3 linked regions of the Methyloferula stellata AR4 genome follow. The protein of the gene in region 1 interacts with the protein of each later gene in a pairwise test. Links are inferred from orthologs where the notes say so. Each region holds a gene or a part of one and is shown on either strand. Other genes may lie near its edges.

Region 1 (2,972 bases):
AAGCATCAAACCCTGGCTCATCGCCGATCTTCTGATCCGCCGGATGGAGATGCCGCGCTCGCTGATCGCCTGCTACGACAATATCGCGCGCTTTCTCGACGAGATCGGTAAAGGCGAAACGGAGCCAGGCCGGGCCCAGCAATTCGCGCATCAGATCATGGCGCGGCTCGAGCAGGCGACGATCAAGGATATTTTCAAGATAGGCCTGCACGAGTTCATCACGGGTTTTGTCGAAGACAATAGTCTTTTGGGCCAGACCATCAGCGAGCAATATCTGCTCGTCTGACCGATATCGGCCGGTCCGACTTTTTCCCGGTAGCGTCGGTGGACTTGATCCGAGCAGCCATGCCGCCCGCATGGCCGGTATTATACAACCTCCTTGTCAAGCATAGCCCCAGAGGCGCGAAACACCCTCGTCTGATCGCCGAGCTTTGAGGCGTGGCCGCCGAATACATGGCCACGCCCACGTTTTGCTTGGTGCCTTTTTCGTTACCAAGTGTAACTCAGCACGTATACATAATTATAAAGTGTAATTAATTTGACATATGTTCGAATATATGTCGTATAGTTATAGACTATTTAAGTCTAGGCGAAACGTCGCAGACAAGAAATAGCCTCGCTTTTTCCACATCAAACCTCCAGAACCGCCACGCTCGGCCAAAACCGGGCGCGGTATAACAGTATGGAGTTGATGTATTGAAAAAAGTAATGCTAGGAGCGCTTGCTCTACTATCCATGTCGGCTGCGGCGGAAGCCCAGAGCTGGACCGGGCAGGCCTCCTACTATCGGGCGCCTCACGAAATGACCTGCGCGCACCGCTCGCTGCCCTTCGGGACGCGTCTGCGTGTGACGAACCTCAGGAACAACCGCACGGCGATCTTGACCGTCGCGGATCGTGGGCCGTTCATCCGGGGCCGGATTGTCGATGTATCCGTCGGCGCCGCCAATGTGCTGGGCTTCCGCTCCGCTGGCGTGGTGCCGGTCAAGATCGAGACGGTCTTGAACTGAAAGACCATTGGGACCGGTCCGGCGCGCCTGCCCTCGCTGTTGCGAGCTGCGCGCGGGATCGGTCCCTTCATTGCCTGGATGATTACACCCGCATCGGCATCAGCACGTAAAGCGCCGCCGCGCCGTCGCGATCGAGCACCAGCGTCGGCGAACCCGCATCGGCCAGTTTGAACAGAGCCGTATCGCTGTCGAGCTGTGCCGTGATGTCCAAAAGATAGCGGGCATTGAAGCCTATATCGATCGGCGCGGAATCATAATCGACCTCGAGTTCCTCGACCGCCGATCCCTGATCCGGATTGGTCACCGACAAAGTGAGCTTGCCATCGGCCAGCGCGAGTTTGACGGCGCGGCCGCGCTCCGAGGAAATCGTCGAGACGCGATCGACCGCGTCGGCAAAGGGCTTACGGTCGACGACGAGCCTTTTGTCGTTGCCGCTCGGAATAACCCGCATGTAGTCCGGGAAGGTCCCGTCGATGAGCTTCGAGGTCAGCACGACCTCACCGAATTTGAAGCGCGCCTTGGTCGCCGAAATCTCGATCGCGACATCCTGACTCGCATCCTCGATGAGCTTCAAGATTTCGGTCACGGCCTTGCGCGGCACGATGACCCCCGGCATGCCGACTGAGCCTTGCGGCGCCGGCATTTCGACGCGCGCGAGCCTGTGCCCGTCGGTTGCGACGGCCCGCAGCATGGCCGTGCCGTCGGCATCGACCGTGTGCATGAAAATACCGTTGAGGTAATAGCGCGTCTCTTCGTTCGAGATCGCGAATTGCGTCTTCTCGATGAGCTTTTTCAATTCCCCCGCGGGAAGGCTGAAGGCGTGGCTGAATTCGCCAGCCGCGAGATCGGGGAAGTCGCTTTCGGGCAGCGATTGCAGGCTGAAGCGCGAACGGCCCGAGCGCAGGGTCAATTGGCCCAATTCGCCGGTCGCCTCCAAGGTCACCTGGGCGCCATCGGGGAGCTTGCGGACGATGTCATAAAGAATATGGGCCGGCAGCGTGGTCGCGCCCTTCTGGCCGACGTCGGCAGCCAATTGCTCGGTCACTTCGAGATCGAGATCGGTTGCCTTGAGGCCGAGCGACTGGCCGTCGGCGCGCAACAGGACATTGGAAAGGATCGGAATCGTCGTCCGGCGCTCGACGACGCGATGCACATGGCCGAGCGATTTAAGCAACGCCGCTCGTTCGAGAGTGACTTTCATAAGGCGGGACCCGTCAGATCGAATAGAGCCAGATGCGCGATCCCGCTCCAAAACGCTTCCGGCCTCGAAGGCGACCGGGCCGGGACTCTGACGCGGCGCGAAAGGAATCGCAAGCTTGCCCCGCAAAAGACAGAGGTTTTCCGCAAGTTTGCGGAAATCTCCGTCCATGACGCCGCACAGCGCCCCTTTACCGGCCCTTAATCCGGCGGATTTAGGCTTCCAAAAGCCGGGCGCGACACCCGGGGAGGCCCTATGACCAGGCGGCGGCGTTAAAGCCATGAAAAAAGGCTCAGAAAACGCCCGTCGCGAACCGACTTTCGCGCCATCCGTGCGAATACCCCCCGTGCGGCCCGATTTCGAGGCCGAGGACGAGGGCCCCCCAGGCAAAACGCCAAGTCGGGCATCAAGCAAGGCGCAAAGCAAGGCCACAAGCCGCAAAAGCGCCGCCAAGCGCCGCGCCCGCAAGCCGGGGCGCTCGCTTTTCGGCCGGCTTTTCTATTGGTGCTTCACGCTCGGCATCTGGGCCCTGATCGGCGGCGGCGCCCTTGTCGCCTATTATGCCACGCAATTGCCGCCGATCGATCAGCTCGCGATCCCGAAACGGCCGCCGAATATCGCGATTCTCGGCGAGGACGGGTCGCCTCTTGCCAATAGAGGCGATACCGGCGGCGCGGCGATCCACCTCGCCGATCTGCCGCCCTATCTGCCGAAAGCTTTCGTCGCGATCGAGGACCGCCGCTTCTATTCGCATTATGGCGTCGAC
Region 2 (4,137 bases), 1.4 Mb from region 1 along the record:
AGCCGCGACATAGCCGCCAGGGCCGCCACCGATCACGATAATATCGTAGGATTTATCCGCCATCCCGTTTCTCGATCCGTCAAATGTCAGAGTGACGATTTGAGATCAAACCGCGCGGCGGATTTTTCAAGTCTTTCTTTCGGCGCATGATTTGTCTGCTGGCTTTATCTAGCCGATCGGCGGATCGGAGTCATGCATGGCGCAACACCGGCGAAATCACATCATGTTTAGACGTGTTCCACGGCGACAATCCCCGGAATGGCCTTCAAGGCGCCGGCCATATCGGTCGAAACCTGATATTTGCCCGGCAATTTGACCTCGATTTCGTCGTCGCCGCGCATGAGGATGAGCGAGACTTCCCCGTCGCCCTGCCTTGTGAGACGCTGGGCGATCGAGGCCAGAGGCGCTTCGTCGCGCAGGAAGACCCGCAATCCCTTTTGAATGCGCCCCGCGGCTATGTCCAAAGGCTCGGCCGAAATGATGCGGGCGCGCACATCCTCGCCTTCGACATTGGCCTGCAAGCCAAGCAGCAAAGCCGCGCCCTTCACAAGCAGATCGCGATAGAGATTGAGGCCCTCCTGAAACAGGATCGCTTCATATTGGCCGGATTGATCCGACAATTGGACGATGCCCATTTTCGTGCCGGATTTCGTGCGCCTTTCCTGCTTGTCGAGCACGATCGCGGCGAGCCGCCCGGCCGAGGCGCCTTGTTTCACGCTGCGAGCGAAATCGGTCCAGCGCGTCACATTCAAGCGGTTGAGGATCCTCGCATAGGCATCGAGCGGATGACCCGACAAAAAGAAACCGACGGCATCGAACTCGCGGCGCAGGCGCTCGGCGAGCGTCCAGCCGGTCGACTTCGGCAAGGCCAGTTCATCGACGGTCTCGATGGCAAAGAGCGCATTTTGCCCGGCGCGGCGCTCTTCGTCGCGGCGCGACGCGCAGGCCATGAGGGTCTCGATCCCGGCAAAGACCCGCGCGCGGTCTTGCTCGAGCGCGTCGAAAGCGCCGGCCGAAGTCAGACATTCGAGCATCCGCTTATTGACGTCATGCGGGTTGATCCTGGCGGCGAAATCGGCGAGATCGCGAAAGCCTTGCGCGCCGCGCGCGGCGACCAGCGCCTGCGCCTGCCCTGCCCCGACGCCCTTGATCGCCGACAAGGCATAATGAATGGAAAGCTCGCCCGAGCGGTCCTCGACCTCGAAATCGACGCCAGAACGCGTCAGCGACGGCACTTCGACCTTGATGCCGAGGCGGCGCGCCTCGTTGCAGAATTCGGCGAGCTTATCGGTGTTCGACTTATCGAGCGTCATCGACGCGGCCAAGAACTCGACCGGATGATTGGCCTTGAACCAGGCCGTCTGATAGGCGATCAGCGCATAGGCCGCCGCATGGCTCTTGTTGAAGCCGTAATCGGCGAATTTGGCGAGAAGATCGAAAATCTCGTCGGCCTGCTTCTTGACGAGGCCGCGCTCCACCGCGCCGGAGACGAAGCGGTCGCGCTGCGCGTCCATCTCGGACTTGATCTTCTTGCCCATGGCGCGGCGCAATAGATCGGCTTCGCCAAGCGAATAGCCGGACAGAACCTGCGCGATCTGCATCACCTGTTCCTGATAGATGATGACACCGCAGGTCTCTTTCAGGATGGATTCGATTTTGGGATGAATGTAATCGGCGTCTTCCTCGCCGCGCTTCACCGCGCAATAGGTCGGAATATTGGCCATCGGGCCCGGCCGGTAGAGGGCAACAAGCGCGATAATATCTTCGAATCTATCGGCATGCATTTCGACAAGCGCCTTGCGCATGCCGGCACTTTCCAATTGGAACACGCCGACCGTCTCGCCGCGCCCGAGCATTTCGAAGGTCCTGCGATCGTCGAGCGGAATTTTGGCGAGATCGATCTCGATCCCGCGTTTTGCCAAAAGCTTGACGCAGGTCGCAAGCGTGGTGAGCGTCTTCAGCCCAAGAAAATCGAACTTGACGAGGCCCGCGGGCTCGACCCATTTCATGTTGAACTGCGTTGCCGGCATATCGGATTTCGGATCGCGATAGAGCGGCACGAGTTCTTCGAGCGGCCGGTCGCCGATGACGATGCCCGCCGCGTGGGTCGAGGCATTGGAATAAAGCCCTTCGAGCGTTTCGGCGATCTTCAGCATTTGCGCGACGCGCGGTTCCGCCTCGGCCGCCTCGCGCAGGCGCGGCTCGCTTTCGATGGCCTGTTTCAGATGCACCGGCGCCGCCGGGTTCTGCGGTACGAGCTTCGCCAGCTTATCGACCTGGCCGAGCGGCATTTCGAGCACGCGCCCGACATTGCGCATCACGCCGCGCGCCAGAAACGAACCGAAGGTGATGATCTGCGCGACCTTATCGGCACCGTAGCGATCGCGCACATAGCGGATCACTTCGTCGCGCCGGTCCTGGCAGAAGTCGATGTCGAAATCCGGCATGGATACGCGTTCAGGATTAAGGAAGCGCTCGAACAAGAGCCCGAAGCGGATCGGATCGAGATCGGTGATCGTCAGGGCATAGGCGACGAGCGAGCCCGCGCCCGAGCCGCGCCCCGGCCCGACCGGAATGCCCTGCTGCTTCGCATATTGGATGAAGTCCGCGACGATCAGAAAATAGCCCGGGAATTTCATCTTCACGATGACGTCGAGCTCGAAATTCAAGCGCGCCCAATAATCCTCTTCGGAAATCCCCGGCGCGCGGCCGAGCCTCGAAAGACGCAGCCGCAGGCCTTCTTCGGCCTGCCGGCGCAGCAGACCCGCCTCTTCTTCTTCCTGGGCGGCGGGATTTTCCATCGACGTGCCGAAGCGCGGCAGGATCGGTTTGCGCGTCAAAGGCCGGTAGGCACAGCGCAGCGCGATCTCGACCGAGTGGCGCGTCGCCTCCGGCAGATCGGCGAAAAGCTTGCCCATTTCGGCGCGTGTCTTGAACCTATGCTCGGGCGAAAGCTGCCGGCGCGTCGTATCGGCGAGCACGGTGCCTTCGGCGATGCACATCAAGGCGTCATGGGCTTCATAATCGGAGGTTGCGGCAAAGAATGGCTCGTTGGTGGCGACGAGCGGCAGGCCATGGCTATAGGCCAGATCGAGGAGCTGGGGCTCGATCTCGCGCTCGCTCATCAAGCCATGACGCTGCAGCTCGATATAGAGCCGCGACGGGAAGGCCCGTTCGAGCCAGGCAAGGCGCTGGCCCGCGATCTCCGGCCGCCCGGAAGCCAATGCCCGGTCGAGCGCACCGCCCGGGCCGGCCGAAAGCGCGATCAGCCCACGGGTTCGTCCTTCAAGGCGTGCGCAAGAGACATGCGGCGTGTCGCCCGGCGCCGGATCGAGCCAGGCGCAGGAGGCCAAATGCATGAGATTTAAATAGCCGGCCTCGTCCTGCGCCAGAAGCACGAGCGCGGCGCGCCCGGCGCCCGTCTCTTCGCCGCGCGGCGCGAGCTGCGCGCCGTCGCCAAAATCGACGGCGAGCTGTAGCCCGATGATCGGCTGCACGCCCTCCTTGGCGAGCTTTTCGGAAAACTCCAAAGCGCCGAAGAGATTATTCGTGTCGCTGATCGCCAGCGCGGGCATGGCATCCGCCACCGCGAGCTTCGCCAATTTGGCGATCGAGAGCGCGCCCTCGCGCAGCGAGAAGGACGAATGGACATGCAGATGCACGAAGCCGACGGCATCGAGCAAAGCCGGCTCTACGATCTGCCGCGCATCCGGCTGCGGCACGGCTTCCGCGGGATCAGGAAGAACAAGGGTCACGAGGCCACTCCACCGAAGCGCCGGACAGTAGCTTCAGGCCGCGCCCCAAAGAAGCACCGGCCCAAAGTTCTCAACAAGATGCGGCCTCTCAGGCGACGGCCGCGATCAGCGCCAGAAGCGCCGCGAGAGACATGAGCTCGGCGAAATCCTCAAACATACGCAACATAGGAACACTCCCTGACCGATGTTGCGTTTATGTTCTATTTTTGTTCTTTTGTCAACACTACCAGGCGCTGGGTAGTGCATCAGTTTGAAATCTGTCCCTTTAATCGCCCGCTCGCCTATTCCTCCGCTATGCTTACGGGAAAGCATGGAGGTGCGACCATGGACCTAGATGCCACAATCATGGACACGCTTGGGTCTACCGACCAAGCGCTGACGT
Region 3 (2,987 bases), 600 kb from region 1 along the record:
CCGAAGAGCTGGCCCGTCTGTTTGGGTCCGGTGTGACGGCGCGGCCCTGGCAGCAGCTAGGCGAAAGCCTCGCGGGCGTCGATCTTCTCGTGAATACCACATCGCTCGGCATGGCCGGTCAGCCGCCCCTCGATATCGATCTCTCCGCTCTGCCCAGCTATGCGGTGGTAGACGACATTGTCTATGTGCCGCTCGAAACGCCGCTGCTGGCGCAGGCGCACCGTCGCGGCCTGCGCACGGTCGGTGGCCTTTCCATGCTGCTCCATCAGGCGGTGCCCGGATTCGAACATTGGTTCGGGCAAAGACCCGAGGTCACGCCGGAATTGCTCGCCTTGATTGAAGCCGATGTGACGAGCACGCCAAAATGATCGTCCTCGGCCTCACCGGCTCGATCGGCATGGGCAAATCGACCACGGCGAATCTGTTCCGGGCCGAAGGGATCGAGGTTTTCGACGCGGATGCGGTCGTCCACGGGCTCTATCGAGGCAAAGCTACGCCTTTGATTGAAGCAGTTTTTCCCGGAACGACGGAGGCCGGCGTCGTCGACCGGCTGCGCCTCGGCGCCCGGGTTCTCGGCGATCCTGCTGCGCTGCAACAACTTGAGGCGATCGTGCATCCGCTCGTGCGCGAAGCCCGCGAAGAATTTTTGTGCAGTGCAAAAGAGCGCGGCCTACCGCTGGTGGTGCTCGACATTCCGCTTCTGCTTGAGAATGCCGCCGATACGCCAGTCGATGCCGTACTTCTGGTGACGGCGCCGGAAGCAGTGCAAAAGGAAAGATTAGCCCAACGTCCCGGCATGACAGAGGCGCGATTGGAAGCCATATTGGCGCGTCAAATGCCCGATGCCGACAAGCGCAAAAAGGCGAATTACATCATCGATACGAGCCTCGGCCTGGCCTCGGCGGAGGCGGATGTGCGAGACATCTTGCGAAAGCTGATTCCGGGACCAAAATGAGCTTGGATCAAATTCAAATGACGGATTTTTATCTGGCGCATAATCTGATCCGAAAAGTCTGCAACTTTTCGGGATTATGCGCTGATGCGTGAGATCGTCTTCGATACGGAAACGACCGGTCTCGACCCCGCCAATGGCCATAGGGTCGTCGAGATCGGCTGTATCGAGATCCTGAACGCCATCCCGACCGGCCAGCATTTCCACGTCTATATCGATCCCGAACGCGACATGCCCGAGGAGGCTTTTCGCGTTCACGGCATTTCGGCGGAATTTCTCAAGGGAAAGCAGGTCTTCGCGCAGATTGCCGAGGATTTCTTGAAATTCGTCGGAGATGGGCAGCTCGTCGCCCATAATGCCGAATTTGACATGCGTTTCATCAATGCCGAACTCGCGCTCCTCGGCCTTCCGCCGATCGGTTCCGACCGTGTCATCGATACTTTGACGATGGCGCGCCGGCGCCACCCTGGTTCGCCGAACAACCTCGACGCACTCTGCCAGCGCTATGGAATCGATAATTCCCGCCGCACAAAACACGGCGCGCTGCTCGATGCCGAGATCTTGGCGGAAGTCTATGCGGAACTGACCGGTGGCCGGCAGGCCAATCTGCTGCTCGGCGGCCCCAACCGGGGCTTTGATCGATCAGCCGAGGGCCTGATGAAGGCGCGGCCGGAGCCGCTGCCGTTTGCCATTGAGGCGATGGCGACCTTGCGCCATTGGGCCTTCATCAAAACCTTGGGCGACAAGGCGATCTGGCATCAGTTCAAACTGCCCGAGCCGCCATCCGATCCTTGATTTGCTGCGGCCTATGTTGCGCAGCAAAGCTCAGTTCGGCGCCGTGGCCGGAGCGCCGGTCGCCGCGACTTCGGCCATTTTCTGCCGGTAAAGCGAGGCGAAATCGATCGGATCGATATAAAGCGGCGGAAAACCACCGTTGCGCACCGCATCGGCGACGATCTGCCGGGCGAAGGGAAACAGCAGGCGCGGGCATTCGATCATGATGACCGGATGCTGATCGGAGGCCGCGATATTCTGCAGCCGGAAGATGCCGGCATAATCGAGCTCGAATTTGAACAGAAGGTCGGCACCCTCGCCGGCGGAGCCCTCGAGCAGGATTTCGACCTCGAAATCGGCTTCGGCGACCTGCTTGGCGTTCACATTGACCTGGATGGAGATGTTCGGAGCCTTACTTTGCGGCCCTAAAGACCGGGGCGCATTCGGGTTCTCGAAGGAAAAGTCCTTGATATATTGAACCATCGCGTTGAGGGCGGGCACACCATTGTTCGGCTGTGCGTCATTGCCGTTCGCTTCGGCCATTTTCAAAAATCTCCCTCGAAGTCCGCTTGACTGTGCCGGACGGAATGCGGCTGCCGGTAGCATGGATAGAAGAGCGGAACAAGGTGAAGCTGAAACGCCCCGGCCGCGGCTTTAGCTCTGGCCGCGCGGATTGGGCGCGCTATCGTCGAGACGCCGCCACTCGCCATCGGTGAGATCAATCACCTCATCGCGGCGTCTTGGCTGCGATTGCGCCGTGAAAGACGCGCCTTGCCAATGCATCCGATTGGCGAGCCAGAGCCGGATCATCGGTGCCGAAAGCGCAAGCCCGACCAGATCGGACAGAAAACCCGGCAGGATCAGTAATACGCCGGCGATGGCCGAAATCGTGCCATCGACCATAGATTCCGGTTTGAGAACAACGCCTTGGGTACCCAACACCTGTCTCAGGCTCGAAGCGGCGTCCTGGCCGAGCCGCCGCAACAGCGAAAATCCCATCAGGCTTGTCAGGAGGCCGAGCAAAAGCGCGCCCGCCAGGCCGATATAGGCGACAACCAGCGCAAAAGCGCAAAGCTCGGCCGCAAACCAGAGTGCAAACCCGAGCAGAAGGCGTTTTGGAAGTTCGACCGGGCCGTGCGTGATCTGCATCTCTATGAACTCTTCGTAAGCCGCCGCGTGCTCTTCGCGATTTCGCTGGACAGGTGGGGACCTGCTTCCCAAATGGTGCCGGACAGGCGTTTCGAGGCGGTTTGGCGAACTG

Evidence for each region.
Region 2: the proteins of dnaN (region 1) and dnaE interact in binary tests that used the Escherichia coli proteins (3 or more experiments, as listed by UniProt). The link is inferred for Methyloferula stellata AR4 from one-to-one orthologs.
Region 3: the proteins of dnaN (region 1) and dnaQ interact in binary tests that used the Escherichia coli proteins (3 or more experiments, as listed by UniProt). The link is inferred for Methyloferula stellata AR4 from one-to-one orthologs.

What each region holds. Positions count from the first base shown.
Region 1 is NZ_ARWA01000001.1:1,293,631-1,296,602, reverse strand. The notes cover bases 151-2,972. They hold dnaN (DNA polymerase III subunit beta), read right to left. Parts: upstream 2,210-2,972; coding sequence 1,091-2,209; downstream 151-1,090. Other genes in these bases: A3OQ_RS0106380 (transglycosylase domain-containing protein), read left to right, coding at 2,487-2,972; A3OQ_RS0106390 (septal ring lytic transglycosylase RlpA family protein), read left to right, coding at 709-1,008; A3OQ_RS0106395 (alpha-E domain-containing protein), read left to right, coding at 151-286. Outside these bases: more of A3OQ_RS0106395, read left to right, coding at 1-150. UniProt on the Escherichia coli protein: Confers DNA tethering and processivity to DNA polymerases and other proteins. Acts as a clamp, forming a ring around DNA (a reaction catalyzed by the clamp-loading complex) which diffuses in an ATP-independent manner freely and bidirectionally along dsDNA.
Region 2 is NZ_ARWA01000001.1:2,662,836-2,666,972, reverse strand. The notes cover bases 28-4,014. They hold dnaE (DNA polymerase III subunit alpha), read right to left. Parts: upstream 3,684-4,014; coding sequence 228-3,683; downstream 28-227. Other genes in these bases: lpdA (dihydrolipoyl dehydrogenase), read right to left, coding at 28-63. Outside these bases: more of lpdA, read right to left, coding at 1-27; A3OQ_RS0113120 (hypothetical protein), read left to right, coding at 4,080-4,137. UniProt on the Escherichia coli protein: DNA polymerase III is a complex, multichain enzyme responsible for most of the replicative synthesis in bacteria. This DNA polymerase also exhibits 3' to 5' exonuclease activity. The alpha chain is the DNA polymerase catalytic subunit.
Region 3 is NZ_ARWA01000001.1:698,478-701,464, reverse strand. What follows is about bases 57-2,893. They hold dnaQ (DNA polymerase III subunit epsilon), read left to right. Parts: upstream 57-1,039; coding sequence 1,040-1,747; downstream 1,748-2,893. Other genes in these bases: A3OQ_RS21240 (FxsA family protein), read right to left, coding at 2,381-2,875; secB (protein-export chaperone SecB), read right to left, coding at 1,778-2,269; coaE (dephospho-CoA kinase), read left to right, coding at 365-955; A3OQ_RS0103505 (shikimate dehydrogenase), read left to right, coding at 57-368. In the rest of the region: more of A3OQ_RS0103505, read left to right, coding at 1-56. UniProt on the Escherichia coli protein: DNA polymerase III is a complex, multichain enzyme responsible for most of the replicative synthesis in bacteria. The epsilon subunit contain the editing function and is a proofreading 3'-5' exonuclease.